One region of the Oricola thermophila genome, then DNA from elsewhere that is predicted to be linked to it. Evidence: predicted binding sites of a transcription regulator. Region 1 holds the regulator's gene; the other holds the start of a gene.
What was found. The regulator HrcA, encoded in region 1, represses chaperone genes, less so after heat shock. The targets are predictions, from matches to a motif close to GTTAGCACTCNCNNNNNGNGAGTGCTAAC.
Positions count from the first base shown of each region.

Region 1 (7,854 bases):
GGCAGGCATGGAAGCCGTAGCGCATGGCAAGCCCCGCCCCCTTCGCCTTGAACTCGCCCGGCGACATCGCCTCGTGGGTGACGAACAGGTCGTGCAGCCGGCCCGGTCCGGACAGGCCGACCTCGTAGGCGGTGTCCAGCAGCGGCATGTCGCTGGCCAGGAGCCGGCGCGCATGGTCCAGTGTCACCGCCTGCAGGAACGCCTTGGGCGAAAGCCCCGCCCAGCGGGTGAACAGCTTCTGCAGCGCCGTCGGCTCCATGTTGACGGAGGCCGCCAGTTCCTCGAGCGAGGGCTGGTCGCGGTAGTTCTCGGAGATGGTCTCGATCACCTTGCGCACGATCTCGTAGTCGGCGCCGGCGGTGATCTCGTCGGTGAGTACGGTTTGCGGCTGGGTCATGGCGTTCATGGCGTGGTCCTTCCGGTCGCCGGACTTCACCACGAAGCGGGACGGCCCGCCACCCGTTTCTTGACGCCGCGGGTCAGCGCCTTGCCGTTGCCAGCGCGTTGCTGAAGGCGTCGGCGAAACTTTCCCGGTCGTCGGGATTGAGGAAGGCGCCGACCGGCGTGGTGCGGCCCTCGCCGGTGATCCGCATGGCGGTGATGCCGATTTCCTCGTGCCGGTCCACCAGGAACCGCGCCCAGAACGGGTTGTAGCGGTGGTCGGTGGCCTTTCCGGCCGGCGTGACCTTGCGGATCAGCAGTTCCCGGCGCGAGACGCGCACTTCCTCGCGCGCCCGGCCCGAGCGGTAGTTGAGCCGGAAGGCGATGTAGATTGCCAGCAGGTCGGCGCCGAGAAAGGTCGCGATCGGCCAGGCACCGGTGACGAGGAAGAAGAACGCCTGGACCAGCAGCACGCCGCCAGTCAGCACCATCAATATGGTGAAGCCGTTCCTCGAGAGCGAGCGGTGCGGCGTCAGCAGCGCGTTGAAAAGCGGCTTGTCGGCATGGTCCGGGGGGGCGCCGTGTTCATGCATTGTCTGCTCCATACGGGACCATTATAGGGGACGAATGAAAAAGCCAAAGCCCCAAAACGCCGCAGCGTCGTCCGCGAAATCCGCGTCGCGGCCGCGCCGGCGCCGCCTGGCCCGCTCGAAATACACGCCCGACGAGCTGCGCGAGATCTTCCGTCGCTTCTCGGTGCAGCGGCCGGAGCCGAAGGGCGAACTCGCCCATGTCAACGCCTTCACCCTGCTTGTCGCCGTGGTCCTGTCGGCCCAGGCCACCGATGCCGGCGTCAACAGGGCGACCAGGGAGCTGTTCCGGGTTGCCGACACGCCGGAGAAGATGCTGGCGCTGGGCGAGGAGAAGGTCGGGGAATACATCCGCACCATCGGCCTGTGGCGCAACAAGGCGAAGAATGTCATCGCGCTCTCGCGCAGGCTGGTCGAGGAGTTCGGCGGCGAGGTGCCGCGCACCCGCGAGGAACTCGTCACCCTGCCGGGCGTCGGCCGCAAGACCGCGAACGTGGTCATGTCCATGGCCTTCGGTATCCCGACCATCGCCGTGGATACCCACATCTTCCGCATCGCCAATCGCATCGGCCTGGCGCCCGGCAGGACGCCGGACGAGGTGGAGGAGAACCTGATGCGGGTGATCCCGGAAGAATACCTGTTCCACGCGCATCACTGGCTGATCCTGCACGGCCGCTATTGCTGCAAGGCGCGCAAGCCCGATTGCGAGGCGTGCGTCATCGCCGACCTCTGCAGGTACGAGGCCAAGAGCTGCGACGTGCCGGCGCCGCTGGTCGAGCTTCCGCCGCAGGTGATCGGCTAGGCCGCCCTTGCCCGTGCAGCCTCGCGCACGGCTATCGCCTTGTGCAGGTGCACCATCAGCGCCGCGCCGAACAGCGGGGTCAGTATGTTGAGCACCGGTACCGCCATGAAGGCGGCGATCACCAGCCCGGCGACGAAGATCGTTCCGCCGTGTTTCGATCGCAGCTTGCGTGCGTAGTCCTCGGGCCCGAAGCGCCGCGAGGCGAACTCGAAGAATTCGCGCCCCACGAGGTAGCCGTTGACGACGAAGAAGGCGATCAGGTTGATCCCCGGCACCAGCAGCAGGACCAGCGCCACCAGGTTGCCGGCTATGACGACGCCGGTGAACCGCACGGCCAGCCATATGCCCTCGGCGATCGGCATGGGTTTTCCGGGCGGATCGTCGGGGTAGAAGTGCCGTTCCACGCTTTCGGCGGCGTCGTCGAGGAACACGCCGGCGATAAGCGCGCTGACCGGCCCGATCAGGAAGGCCAGCACGACGGCCAGCCCCGTACCGGCGGCGAACAGTGCGAAAACGGAAAGCCAGCCCGTCCATTCGGGCAGCTGGTAGTCGAGCTGCAGCAGGTCGGAGAGCCAGGGAATGGCGAGATGGGTGACGCCCTGCGTGATGGCGATCCATGCACCGATCAGTGCCAGGATGGTCAGTCCCAGCGTCTTCCACAGGGTCTGGCGCATGCCCGGATCGGTCAGCGAGCGCAGCGCCAGGATGAAGGACGAGTAGATCATGCCGGTCACATGGCGATCTCTTCGGAAAATCGCAAGATGCGGCTTTTCTTCGCCCCGCCCTTCTCAACCGGGGCCATGCGGGTTAAACGCCCGGAAACACCAATTCCGGGGGATCCATGTCCGAGTTCGACGTCCTGTGCATCGGCAACGCCATTGTCGACATCATCGCGCGTGCCGAAGATGACTTCCTGCACGACAACGGCATCATCAAGGGCGCGATGAACCTCATCGACGCCGAGCGTGCCGAACTGCTCTACGACCGCATGGGGCCGGCCGTCGAAACCTCCGGCGGCTCGGCCGGCAACACGGCGGCGGGCATTGCCAGCCTCGGCGGAAGCGCCGCCTTCTTCGGCAAGGTCTCCGACGATCACCTGGGCGGCATCTACCGTCACGACATTCGCGCTCAGGGCGTCGCCTTCGACACGGCGCCGCTTGCCGGTACGCCGCCGACCGCGCGTTCCATGATCTTCGTCACGCCGGACGGCGAGCGCTCCATGAACACCTATCTGGGCGCCTGCGTCGAGCTTGGCCCCGATGACATCGAGGAGGACAAGGTCGCGGCCTCGAAGGTCACATTCTTCGAGGGCTATCTCTGGGATCCGCCGCGCGCCAAGGAAGCCATTCGCAAGGCTGCCGACATCGCCCATGCCCATGGCCGCGAGATGTCGATGACCCTGTCCGATCCCTTCTGCGTCGACCGCTACCGCGACGAGTTCCTCGACCTGATGCGTTCCGGCACGGTCGACATCGTATTCGCCAACGAGGACGAGGCGAAGTCGCTCTACCAGACCGCCGATTTCGAGACCGCCATCACGGCCATGCGCGACGATTGCAGCCTCGCCGTCGTCACCCGGTCGGAAAAGGGCTCGGCGGCCATGAGCCGGCGCGAGACGGCCAGCGTCTCGGCCATGCCGATCGAAAGGCTCGTCGATACCACCGGCGCGGGCGATCTCTACGCCGCGGGTTTCCTCTACGGCTACACGCAGGGCCGTTCGCTGGAGGACTGCGCGCATCTCGGTTCGCTGGCGGCGGCCGTCGTCATCCAGCAGATCGGTCCGCGCCCGCAGGTCTCGCTGCGCCAGGCGGCCATCGATGCCGGCCTTGTGAAGGCCTGACAAGAAAAAGGGCCGCTTGCGCGGCCCCTTTCGTCAGGCGTCCTTTTCGGCTTCCGGGTTCGGCGCGCCGGGTTCGGCTTCCGGGGCTGCCTGTTTCGGGCCGCCCTTCGCAACGCCGACCTTGGCCGGTCGCAGCACGCGGCCGGAAATCTGGTAGCCGGCCTGCACAACCTGCACCACCGTGTTGTTCGGCACGTCCGGATTGGGCACCTCGAAAAGCGCCTCGTGGAAATTGGGGTCGAACTTCTGGCCTTCCGGTTCCAGCTTGCTGACGCCGTGGCGCTCCAGGGTCGCGTGCATCTCGCGCTCGGTCAGTTCGACGCCTTCCAGCAGGTTCTTCAGCGTCTCGTCGGCGGTCTCGCGCTGTTCCTGCGTGACGTGTTCGAGCGCGCGACGCAGGTTGTCGGCGACGCTCAGCATGTCGGCGGCGAACTTGGAGATCGCGAAGGCGCGTGCGTCCTGCACCTCGCGTGCGGTGCGCCGGCGCAGGTTCTCCATGTCGGCGGCCAGCCGCAGCAACCGGTCCTTCATCTCGGCATTCTCCGACTGGATCGCCGCGATCTCGTCCTCGATATTGCGTGCTTCCTCGCCGGAGGTGCCGTCGGGTCCGTAGGTCCCGTCGTTTGCCTCGTCCGTCGCCCAGGCCGATTTGTCTTCCGTTTCCGGCGTCTTGCCCTTCTTCAGGATTTCGTCGGCAGCGCGTTTCAGCGCTTCGCGATCCTGCGGATTTGCCGTGCTGCGCACGGTCTCTTCAGGCGCCTTGTTGTCGTCAGCCATCTGGATGTCGTCCATGGTTGTCAGGGAAATGTTTTGACGGCGATATCGATGTTCGGTCGGCAAAAATCAAGGGCAGGGGCCGGATTCCCCTAGCCCTTCTCCATCAGCTTGCTGATCAGCTGCGCCGTGTAGTCCACCACCGGCACGATGCGCGCATAGTTCAGCCGGGTCGGGCCGATGATGCCGATGGCGCCGACCACGTGGCGGCTGGAATCGCGGTAGGGCGCGACCACCAGCGACGAGCCGGACAGCGAGAAGAGCCGGTTTTCCGAGCCGATGAAGATCTTCACGCCCGAGCCGGCTTCCGTGAGCTCCAGCATGCGCACGATCTCGTCCTTCCGCTCCAGCTCGTCGAACAGCAGCTTCAGCCGCTCGATCTGCTCCTTGTCCTGCACGTTCTCGATCAGGTTGGAGCGTCCGCGCACGATCAGCTGCGCCGGTTGGCCGGCCTCGGTGCCGGACCACACGGCGAGCCCGCGCGAGATCAGGTCCGCGCTGATCGCGTCGACCTCCGAGCGCAGCGCCTCCTGGCGCTGCTCGATGATCTGCCGTGCCTCCGAAAGGCTGTGGTCGCGGCCATAGTGGTTGAGATAGTTCGCCGCCTCCGCCAGCTGTGCGGCGGTCGTCCCGGCGGGCACCGTGATGACGCGGTTCTCCACGTCGCCATTGTCCCACACCAGCACGGCCAGGGCCTTGTTTTCCTCGAGCCGGATGAACTCGATGTGTTTCAGTATGCCTTCGCGCTTGGTTGCGAGCACGAGGCCCGCGCCGCGCGAGAGGCCCGACAGCATCTGGCTGGCGTCCGTGAGCAGCCTCTCCATCGACTTCTCGGCGCCGTCGCGCGCGATCTGCGACTCGATGAGCTCGCGCTCGGATTCGCTCACCTCGCCGATATCCATGAAGGCATCGACGAAGAAGCGCAGGCCCTGCTCGGTCGGCAGCCGTCCGGCCGAGACATGCGGCGAATAGATCAGGCCGAGCGATTCCAGGTCGGCCATGACGTTGCGCACCGATGCCGGCGACAGCGACATCGGCAGCTTCTTCGACAGGTTGCGCGAGCCCAGCGGCTCGCCTTCCTCGAGATAGGTCTCGACGATCAGCCGGAAGATCTCGCGCGACCGTTCGTCGAGCTCTGAGCTGATTTCGCTATTGGACAGCATCTTGGTCATCGGCGTTACGCTTGTCATGCCTGTATATAGTGTGTCCATCCGCAAACAAAACAATTGGTCCTAGGCATGTCGCGGCCATTGCTCTAGAACCCCGGCAGTTGAAAATCGCGAGGATTACCCATGGCCAGACCGTCCGGGCGCATGCCCGACCAGATGCGCACCATCTCCTTCGAACGCGGCGTCTCCAAGCACGCCGAGGGCTCCTGCCTGGTCAAGTTCGGCGACACCCACGTTCTCTGCACGGCGAGCCTGGAGGAGCGCGTGCCCGGCTGGATGCGCAACACCGGGCGCGGCTGGGTCACCGCCGAATACGGCATGTTGCCGCGTTCCACCGGAGACCGCATGCGCCGCGAGGCGGCGTCGGGCAAGCAGGGCGGGCGCACGCTGGAGATCCAGCGCCTGATCGGCCGTTCCATGCGCGCCGTTGTCGATCTCGAGGCGCTCGGCGAGCGCCAGATCACCATCGACTGCGACGTGTTGCAGGCCGACGGCGGCACCCGCACCGCCTCGATCACCGGCGGCTGGATCGCGCTGCATGACTGCCTCGACTGGATGCACCAGCGCCAGATGGCGTCGAAGACGCGCGTTCTGAGGGATCACGTCGCGGCCATTTCCTGCGGCATCTACCGGGGCACAGCCGTCACCGACCTCGACTATGCCGAGGATTCCGAGGCCGAGACCGACGCCAACTTCGTCATGACGGGTGCTGGCGGCATCGTCGAGATCCAGGGCACCGGCGAGGGCGCGCCCTTTTCCCGCGCGCAGTTCGACATGCTTTTCGCGCAGGCCGAATCGGCGATCGCGCAGCTCGTCGAGCTGCAGAAGCAGGCGATCGGGGCCTGAGCCGTGCCGCGCCTCGACGGCATCCTCGAGACGGCGCTCTACGTGGCCGACCTTGAGGCCGCCGAGCGCTTCTACGGCTCCGTGATGGGGCTCGATCGCATCGCCCGCGTCGAGGGACGCCACGTCTTCTTCGCCTGCGGAAAGGGCGTGCTGCTCCTGTTCAACCCGGAACGGACCGCCGTCCCGCCCTCCGACCCGGCAATGCCCGTGCCGGCGCACGGCGCGCATGGTCCGGGCCACGCCTGTTTCAGGGTCGATCCGGTGGAAATCGATGCCTGGCGGGCGCATCTGGAGGCGGCGGGCGTGGAGATCGAGGCCGATTTCCGCTGGCCCAACGGCGCCCGTTCGATCTATTTCCGCGATCCCGCGGGCAACAGCCTCGAGATCGCGGAACCGAAACTCTGGGGACTGGAATGACCCGCAAGCTCGAACCCGGCAAGCTCGTGCTCGCCACCCACAACGCCGGCAAGCTCGCCGAGATGCGCGATCTCGTCGGTCCTTTCGGTTTCGACGTGACCTCGGCCGGCGAGCTGGGTCTTGCCGAGCCGCCGGAGCACGGCACCACCTTCGAGGAGAATGCCCGCACCAAGGCCGTAGCGGCCATGGAGGCCACCGGCCTGCCGGCGCTCTCCGACGATTCCGGCCTGTGCGTCGACGCCCTTGACGGCGCGCCCGGCGTCCATACCGCCGACTGGGCGCAACTGCCCGACGGCAGCCGCGACTTCGCCATGGCCATGCGCAATGTCGAGGAGAAGCTGGCCGAGAGGGGTGCCACCGCGCCTGCGGATCGCACCGCCCGTTTCGTCTCCGTGCTCTGCCTTGCCTTTCCCGACGGCCATGTCGAGTATTTCCGCGGCGAGGTCGAGGGCACGCTGGTATGGCCGCCGCGTGGCGATCTCGGCTTCGGCTACGATCCGGTCTTCATGCCGGACGGCCACGATGTCACCTTCGGCGAGATGACCGCCGAGCAGAAACATGGCTGGAAGCCCGGCGATGCGGATGCCCTGTCGCACCGCGCCCGCGCCTTCCGGAAATTCGCGCATGAATGCCTTGGCGTCACGTGATCCCGCCCGGTCCCCGGTGAACGGCGACGACGGCACGCCGGGCTTCGGCGTCTATATCCACTGGCCCTTCTGCGCGGCCAAGTGCCCCTATTGCGACTTCAACTCCCATGTCCGCCATGCGGGCGTCGACCAGGCGGCCTTCCTCGCCGCCTTCCGCCGCGAGATGGAGACCATGCGCGGCTGGACCGGCCCGCGCGAGGTGACATCCGTCTTCGTCGGCGGCGGCACGCCCTCGCTGATGGAACCGGCCACCGTCGCCGCCCTTCTGGAGACGGCCGACGCGCTCTGGGGCCTGCCCGCCGGCATCGAGATCACCATGGAGGCCAACCCGTCCTCCGCCGATGCCGGGCGCTTTGCCGGCTATCGGTCCGCGGGCGTGAACCGGCTG
Region 1 is NZ_CP054836.1:3,231,189-3,239,042, reverse strand. It holds gene HTY61_RS15580 (methylated-DNA--[protein]-cysteine S-methyltransferase) at 1-406, opposite strand, end outside; gene HTY61_RS15575 (DUF2244 domain-containing protein) at 480-974, opposite strand; gene nth (endonuclease III) at 1,009-1,773, shown strand; gene HTY61_RS15565 (sulfate transporter family protein) at 1,770-2,498, opposite strand; gene HTY61_RS15560 (adenosine kinase) at 2,615-3,613, shown strand; gene grpE (nucleotide exchange factor GrpE) at 3,647-4,390, opposite strand; gene hrcA (heat-inducible transcriptional repressor HrcA) at 4,480-5,577, opposite strand; gene rph (ribonuclease PH) at 5,680-6,402, shown strand; gene HTY61_RS15540 (VOC family protein) at 6,406-6,819, shown strand; gene rdgB (RdgB/HAM1 family non-canonical purine NTP pyrophosphatase) at 6,816-7,466, shown strand; gene hemW (radical SAM family heme chaperone HemW) at 7,444-7,854, shown strand, end outside.

Region 2 (7,854 bases), 630 kb from region 1:
ATTCGCGCGCATGAATGCCGTCGGAAATGAACAGGAGGTCGATGCCGTAATCCATCGCGCCCTTGACGTCCGTGGTCAGGCCGTCACCGATGGCAAGAACGCGGTCGCGCCCGACCTCACGGCCGAGCACCTTGGCCGCGCGTGCCATCGCCTCGCGGTAGATCGGGGCATGCGGCTTTCCGGCGATCAGCGTGCGCCCGCCCATCAGCCCGTAGTCCTTGGCCAGCGCACCGGCGCAGTAGATCAGCCGGTCGCCCCGCTCGACGACAATGTCCGGATTGGCGCAGATGAAAGGCAGGTTGCGGGCGCGCAGGCGCTGCAGCAGTTCCCCGTAATCCGCCGGCGTCTCGGTATTGTCATCGAAAAGCCCGGTGCAGACCACGGCCGATGCCTCGCGCTCCTCGACCAGTTCCACGTCGAGTCCGTCATAGAGCGAGGTATCGCGGTCCGGCCCGATATGGAACACCAAGCGGGCGCCCTCGCTGATCAGCGCGCGCGTCACGTCGCCGGAGGTGACGATGTCGTCATACGCCTCATCCGGCACGCCAAGGCTCGCCAGCTGCTCGGATACCGGTCCGGCGGGCCGGGGCGCGTTGGTGATCAGCACGACCGCCTTGCCCGCCTCCCGGGCCGCGGCGAGCGCCTTCCATGCCGCCGGCCAGGACCGCACGCCGTTGTGGAGCACGCCCCATACGTCGCAAAACACGGCGTCGTAACCGCCGGAAATCTCAGCCAGGTTCGCGATCTGACGTATGTCCAAGGCCCAACATCCCGCTCGTAGTGCGGCGCGCGGCCGCCATTTCCCTTCACCGACGTCAAAGTGCCGGTTCCTGCCGGTCGGATTAGAGCGTTTCGGCCGCAAATGGAAGCCACAGCATCGCCCCGCCGCGCCCCGATTTCGTTAACGGGCGGTGAAAGCGGCACAGCGAATGCGGGTGTCGTCGTGAACCCGAAAAAAAGCAGCCGCTGGTATGCACGATTCTCCGAACGGATGCCGTGACCGATGGAAAGTTTGCGCCAGATAGGATTGTGGGGCGGCGCAAGAAGGACCGTCCAGCGTACCCGCCATGCACTCGGCGGTTACCGGCGAAACGTGGCCGGTGCCACCGCCATGGAATTCGGCATGATCGCTCCGGTCTTCCTGTTCCTCGTCTTCACCATCATCGAGACGTCGGTTTACTACTACAAGCAGAGCCACCTGAAATACGTCCTCAGCCAGGCCGGGCGCGGACTGCAGACCGGAGAAATCCAGAAGAGCGACACGCCGAAGGACGATTTCGATGCCGTCGTATGCGACACGGCGGAGATCGTATTCGACTGCTCCAAGGTCCATCTCGACGTGCGGTCGTTCGCAACCGTTGCCGACGTCACGTTTCCCGATCCCGCATTCGACGAGAACGGCAAGCCGACCAATTTCGTCTTCCAACCGGGGGGAACGTCCCAGATCACGGCGATGCGGGCCTCGGCGACGCACAAGTTCATCACGCCCTTCCTGACCGACATCCTGCAGCCCGACGGCAAGCCGGTCATCCTGGTCGGGTTCTCGATTTTCAAGAACGAGCCGTTCTGAGGTCGCGATGGGCATTCTGCACAAACATTATTGGCCGATCCGGATCTTGCGCATGCAAGCGACGAGGCTTGCCGCCGACCGGCGCGGCGTGGCGGCGACCGAGTTCGTTCTCCTGCTGCCGGTGATCCTGCTGATGTCCTTCGGCCTGGCAGAGGTCTATGTTGAACACGCGACCGAGGACCAGTTCCGCCGATACGTGCACCAGGCCGGAGACCTGCTCGCCCGCGAACCGACGCTGACAACGGCTTCCATCACGACAATCCTCAACGCCGCCGACCAGATGATCGAGGGCTTCGACCCGGACCACAAGATCGACATCCACGTCTCCTCCATCGGCTTCAAGGCGGATGGCACACCGGTCCTGTTGTGGACGCGTTCGGCCGGGGGCGCGCCCCGGGTCTTCGGTGTCGAGGAGGTCACGGGCATGGGCCTGCCGGCAGACACCGTGCTGCGACTGGAGGCGCACATGACCTATTCGAGCCCGTTCAACTTCATCTGGGAATCCGATTCCCGCGAAATCTCGACCGTCGTCTATTTCCGGCCGCGCGAAACGCGCGCGATCGCGATGGACGGCAATGTCTCCGAAACCGATCCCGACTGGGATTACATCCCGCCGGAATGATTGTCCGGGAGGCGCCGACATGAACAAAGACATGAACCGCAACCGACCTGTCCCGACACGCCGAAACAAGCGCCTGCTGGAGCGGCTGCGCGACCTGTTGGACGATGGCCGCGGCGCGATGGCGGTGAATTTTGCCATACTGCTCATTCCGCTGCTCGGCGCGGTGGGCTTCTCCATCGACGGTTCGCGGTTCCTGCTGACGCAGTATCACCTGCAATCGGCGGTCGACGCCGCGGCGCTGGCCGTGGCGACCGTCTACGAGGATCAGGACACGATCGACGCGCTGGCCGAGAAATTCGTCGAACAGAATTTCACGCTCGACGATGCCGCCCTGACCTCGGTTTCCACCAGCACTTCCGGCGACGAGATCACCGTGAACGGCCAGGCCTCGATGGAGACGCTGTTCATGTCGATCTTCGCGGTCACGGAAGTCGAGGTGGCGGTGACGACGACCGTGAAGCGCGCCGGCGGCGGCCTGCTCGTCAGCCTGGTGCTCGACAATACCGGTTCGATGTGGAGCGGTTCGAAGATCGAGGCCCTGCGCAGCGCCTCGGACATCCTGGTCGACGCGGTCTTCGACGGCGAAAGCGACCCGGAGGATCTCCGCGTCGCCATCGTGCCCTATGCATCCGTGGTCAATCCGGGCGAGGAGGCGGAATCGATCGTGGATCCCTCCCACCCCTATGGCGAGCGCGACCCGGACGACAAGACCAAGTGGAAGGGTTGCGTGCTGGAACGCAGCGGCGCCAACTCGATCGCCGACACCGGACCAGACGTCGAGAAGTGGCAGCCGTTCTGGTATCCGGATGACGACGACAACGATTACGACCTCGACGACCCGGACTCGATCATCCCCGGCGGCGAGCGCGATTCCAACGGCATCACCGGCCCGAATATCGGCTGCCCGACCCCGATCACACCCCTGACCAATTCCTACGCCACCGTCTCGGCGGCCGTCGACGCGCTGACGGCCTGGAACCGCGGCGGCACCCTCGGCGACATCGGCATGGCCTGGGGTATCCGCACGCTATCGCCCGGCGAGCCGTTCGACGAAAGCACGGAGATCGACCCGAAGACAGGGGCGACGCTGTGGGACAGCCCACGCTGGCGCAAGGCGATCATGATCATGACCGATGGCGACAACCTGTTCTACGACCTGCCCGGCGATGCCGGGCCGAACAAGGCCCACCCCGGCGCTTCCGACTATACCGGCTACGGCCGACTCGGCGAGGCGCAGGCCAACGAGATATTCCACACGACGAACAAGAACACGGCCAAGGGAATCGTCGACCAGCGGCTGAAGACGCTGTGCACGACGGCGAAAAACCAGGACATAATCGTCTACACGGTGACCTTCGGATCCAGCCCGAGCTCGAGTACGAAAACGCTGTTCCAGGACTGCGCCACCGATCCCGGCAAGTACTACCATGCGCCCGGCAGGGCGACGCTGGAGAGCGCCTTCGGTGCCATCGGCGCCGAGCTGTCCAAGCTGCGCATCGTCAAGTAGCGGCCTGCGGTCGCCGCCCGGATCGGTGGCGGCCGCGTTTACCATGTTCTCCGCATGGCCGGCCCATCCTTGACTCGGCCTGTCGGCGTCACTATGTCCTCCCCGCTAGCACTCGACAGGAGCGAGTGCTAATAGATTTCACGCCAACATTTACAAGGTACAGGTCAATGGCAGAGATGAAATTCCGTCCGTTGCACGACCGCGTCGTCGTGCGCCGCGTCGAATCCGAGGAAAAGACCGCAGGCGGCATCATCATCCCGGATACCGCAAAAGAGAAGCCGTCGGAAGGCGAAGTTGTCGCCGTCGGTCCGGGCGCGCGCGACGAGAACGGCAAGCTGGTCGAACTCGACGTCAAGGTCGGCGACCGCATCCTGTTCGGCAAGTGGTCGGGCACGGAAGTCAAGATCAACGGCGAAGACCTTCTGATCATGAAGGAAGCCGACATCATGGGAATCGTCGGCTGAGGCCGGAACCCGTCATCCTTTCCAGTAAGTTCTGATTGGGCGAAAAGCCCGGGAGTTATCCAACCATGTCAGCCAAAGAAGTCAAATTCGGCCGTACCGCGCGCGAGCGCATGCTGGACGGCGTCAACATCCTCGCCGACGCGGTGAAGGTCACGCTCGGCCCCAAGGGCCGCAACGTCGTCATCGACAAGTCCTTCGGCGCGCCGCGCATCACCAAGGACGGCGTTTCCGTCGCCAAGGAAATCGAGCTCGAGGACAAGTTCGAGAACATGGGCGCGCAGATGCTGCGCGAGGTCGCTTCCAAGACCAACGACATCGCCGGTGACGGCACCACCACCGCGACCGTTCTCGCCCAGTCCATCGTCCAGGAAGGCCACAAGGCCGTTGCCGCCGGCATGAACCCGATGGACCTGAAGCGCGGCATCGACCTCGCCGTTTCGGAAGTCGTCGCCGAGCTGCAGAAGAAGGCAACCAAGATCAAGACCTCCGAGGAAGTCGCCCAGGTCGGCACCATCTCGGCCAACGGCGAGAGCGAAATCGGTTCGATGATCGCCGAGGCGATGCAGAAGGTCGGCAACGAGGGCGTCATCACCGTCGAGGAGGCCAAGACCGCCGAGACCGAGCTGGAAGTCGTCGAGGGCATGCAGTTCGACCGCGGCTACCTCTCGCCCTACTTCGTGACCAATCCGGAAAAGATGGTCGCAGAGCTCGAAGACCCGTACATCCTGCTGCACGAGAAGAAGCTTTCCAACCTGCAGGCCATGCTGCCGGTTCTCGAATCCGTCGTGCAGTCCTCGCGTCCGCTGCTCATCATCGCTGAAGATGTCGAGGGCGAGGCCCTGGCCACGCTCGTCGTCAACAAGCTGCGCGGCGGCCTGAAGATCGCTGCCGTCAAGGCTCCGGGCTTCGGCGACCGTCGCAAGGCCATGCTCGAGGACATCGCCATCCTCACCGGCGGCCAGGTGATCTCCGAGGATCTCGGCATCAAGCTCGAGAACGTCACGCTCGACATGCTCGGCACGGCCAAGAAGGTCTCCATCACCAAGGAAGAGACCACGATCGTGGACGGCGCCGGCGAGAAGTCCGACATCGAGGGCCGCGTCAACCAGATCAAGGCCCAGATCGAGGAGACCACCTCCGACTACGACCGCGAGAAGCTGCAGGAGCGCCTTGCCAAGCTCGCCGGCGGCGTCGCGGTGATCCGCGTCGGCGGTGCGACCGAGGTCGAGGTGAAGGAGCGCAAGGACCGCGTCGACGACGCCCTGAACGCGACCCGCGCGGCCGTCGAGGAAGGCATCGTCCCGGGCGGCGGCACCGCGCTGCTGCGCGCATCGGGTGCGCTGTCGGTCAAGGGCGCGAATGCCGACCAGGACGCCGGCATCAACATCGTCCGCCGCGCACTGCAGGCTCCGGCTCGCCAGATCGCGACCAACGCGGGCGAGGAAGCCTCCATCGTCGCCGGCAAGATCCTCGACCAGGCGTCGGACACCTACGGCTTCAACGCCCAGACCGGCGAATATGGCGACATGATCAAGATGGGCATCGTCGACCCGGTGAAGGTCGTGCGCACGGCCCTGCAGGATGCAGCCTCGGTTGCCGGCCTGCTGATCACGACCGAAGCCATGATCGCGGAGCTTCCGAAGAAGGAATCCGCTGCCCCGGCAATGCCCGACATGGGCGGCATGGGCGGCATGATGTAAGCCTCGCGCTTGGCATCAGCCATTCTTTCGGGAAGGCCGGGCAATCGCCCGGCCTTTTCCTTTTCGCGCGAACCGCCGCCCGGCAGCGCCCTATCCACACTTTTCCCCAGATGCACGCCCGGCGTCACACAACGTTCATCGAAACGTCAAGATAAGTTCAACGGACTCTCCTAGCCCCTGCCGAAGCGTTCCAATCGTGGAACGTCCTCAGGAGGGAACAACATGATCCGTCACATGCTCGCAGCAGGCATATTGCTGTCTTCTTCCGTTTCCGTCTTCGCGGAAACCGAGATCGAATGGTGGCACGGAATGGGCGGCCATCTCGGCGATGTCGTCAACCGGATCGCCGAGGGCTTCAACGAAAGCCAGGACGAGTACAAGATCACCCCCGTCTTCAAGGGTTCCTACGAGGAAACCCTGACGGCCGCCATCGCGGCATTCCGCGCCGGCGAACAGCCCAACATCGTCCAGGTATTCGACGCCGGTGCCGCGACCGTAATCGGCGCCAAAGGCGCGACCGTACCGGTCCAGGACCTTCTCCAGGCAAACGGTGTCAACTTCGACATCGAGGACTACATCCCGGGCGTCCGCTACTTCTACGCCGATGCCGACGGCAAGATGATCGGCATGCCGTTCAACTCGTCGTCGCCGGTCATGTACTACAATGCCGACGCCTTCAAGAAAGCCGGCGTCCAAGTGCCGGAAACCTACGAGGAATTCGAGGAGATCGCGCCGAAGCTCAAGGAAGCCGGCTATATCCCGCTCGTCCAGACGCACCTGCCCTGGGAATTCGTCGAGAACTTCCACTCGCGCCACAACCTGCCGTTCGCCACCAACGAGAACGGCTACACCGGCGCCGAGGGCACGAAGATCCTGATCAACTCGCCCGAGATGAAGCATCACTTCACCAGGGTGAAGGCGTGGCTCGACGAAGGCCTGTTCGGCTTCTTCGGGACCGGATGGGATGACAACAAGGCCCAGTTCGTCGACCAGAAGGCCGCCATGTATATCGGCTCCTCCGGCGACTTCGGCGGCCTGACCGCCCTCGACCTGCCGTTCGAATGGTCCAACACCTTCCTGCCCTACTGGTCCGAGATCACCGGCGGCGAGGGCTACCAGACCTTCATCGGCGGTGCCTCGCTGTTCGCCATGGCCGGCCATCCGGACGAGGAGAACGCCGCGACGGCGAAGTTCTTCGAATACCTGACCTCGCCGGAAGTCCAGTACATGTGGCACCGCGAGACGGGCTATGTGCCGATCACGACGGCCGCCTACGAGATGGCCCGGGAAGACGGCCACTACGAGCGTTTCCCGGCAGCCGAAACCGGCATCAAGCAGCTGTCGCTGCGCGCCGGCGAGAACACCAGGGGCTACCGCATGGGCTTCTACGTCCAGATCCGCGACGTCGAAAACCGCGAACTCGCCCGCTTCCTGAACGGCGAAACCTCGATCGATGACGCCCTGGCGACCATCGAGAAGGAAGGCAACGAGCTGCTGGGCCGCTTCGCCCAGACGCTGAACTAGCCATCCCTCGCACTCCCGCCGGCGGTCGCATCGGGCGGTCGCCGGCTCCACCATTGCACGAGGCACGACTTGAAACGCGCGGTTTTCACGACACGATGGCTGCCGATCCTGCTGCTTCTGCCGCAGCTGTCGATCATCGCCCTTTTCTTCTACTGGCCAGCATTCCAGGCGCTGCGGTCGTCCTTCTATCTCGAGGACCCGTTCGGCTTCGGTTCCACTTTCGTCGGGCTGGAGAACTACCTGCGGCTGTTCCGCAGCGACGAATACCTCAAGACGGCCTGGTTCACCGTGGTCTTCTCCGTGCTGGTCACATTCTTCTCTCTGGCCATCGCGCTCCTGCTCGCGGTCAAGGCCGACGGCGTGATCCGGGGCGCGAAGACCTACCGTACGCTGCTGATGTGGGTCTATGCCGTGGCCCCGCCCGTCGCCGGCTTCATCACGCTGATCGTGTTCAACCAGCGCTGGGG
Region 2 is NZ_CP054836.1:2,600,086-2,607,939, forward strand. It holds gene HTY61_RS12500 (TIGR01459 family HAD-type hydrolase) at 1-760, opposite strand, end outside; gene HTY61_RS12505 (TadE/TadG family type IV pilus assembly protein) at 1,004-1,570, shown strand; gene HTY61_RS12510 (TadE/TadG family type IV pilus assembly protein) at 1,623-2,192, shown strand; gene HTY61_RS12515 (TadE/TadG family type IV pilus assembly protein) at 2,212-3,699, shown strand; gene groES (co-chaperone GroES) at 3,867-4,163, shown strand; gene groL (chaperonin GroEL) at 4,229-5,863, shown strand; gene HTY61_RS12530 (extracellular solute-binding protein) at 6,086-7,387, shown strand; gene HTY61_RS12535 (ABC transporter permease subunit) at 7,457-7,854, shown strand, end outside.
Region 2: a site for HrcA is predicted at 3,804-3,832, ahead of groES (co-chaperone GroES). Genes of this name have one in related genera too.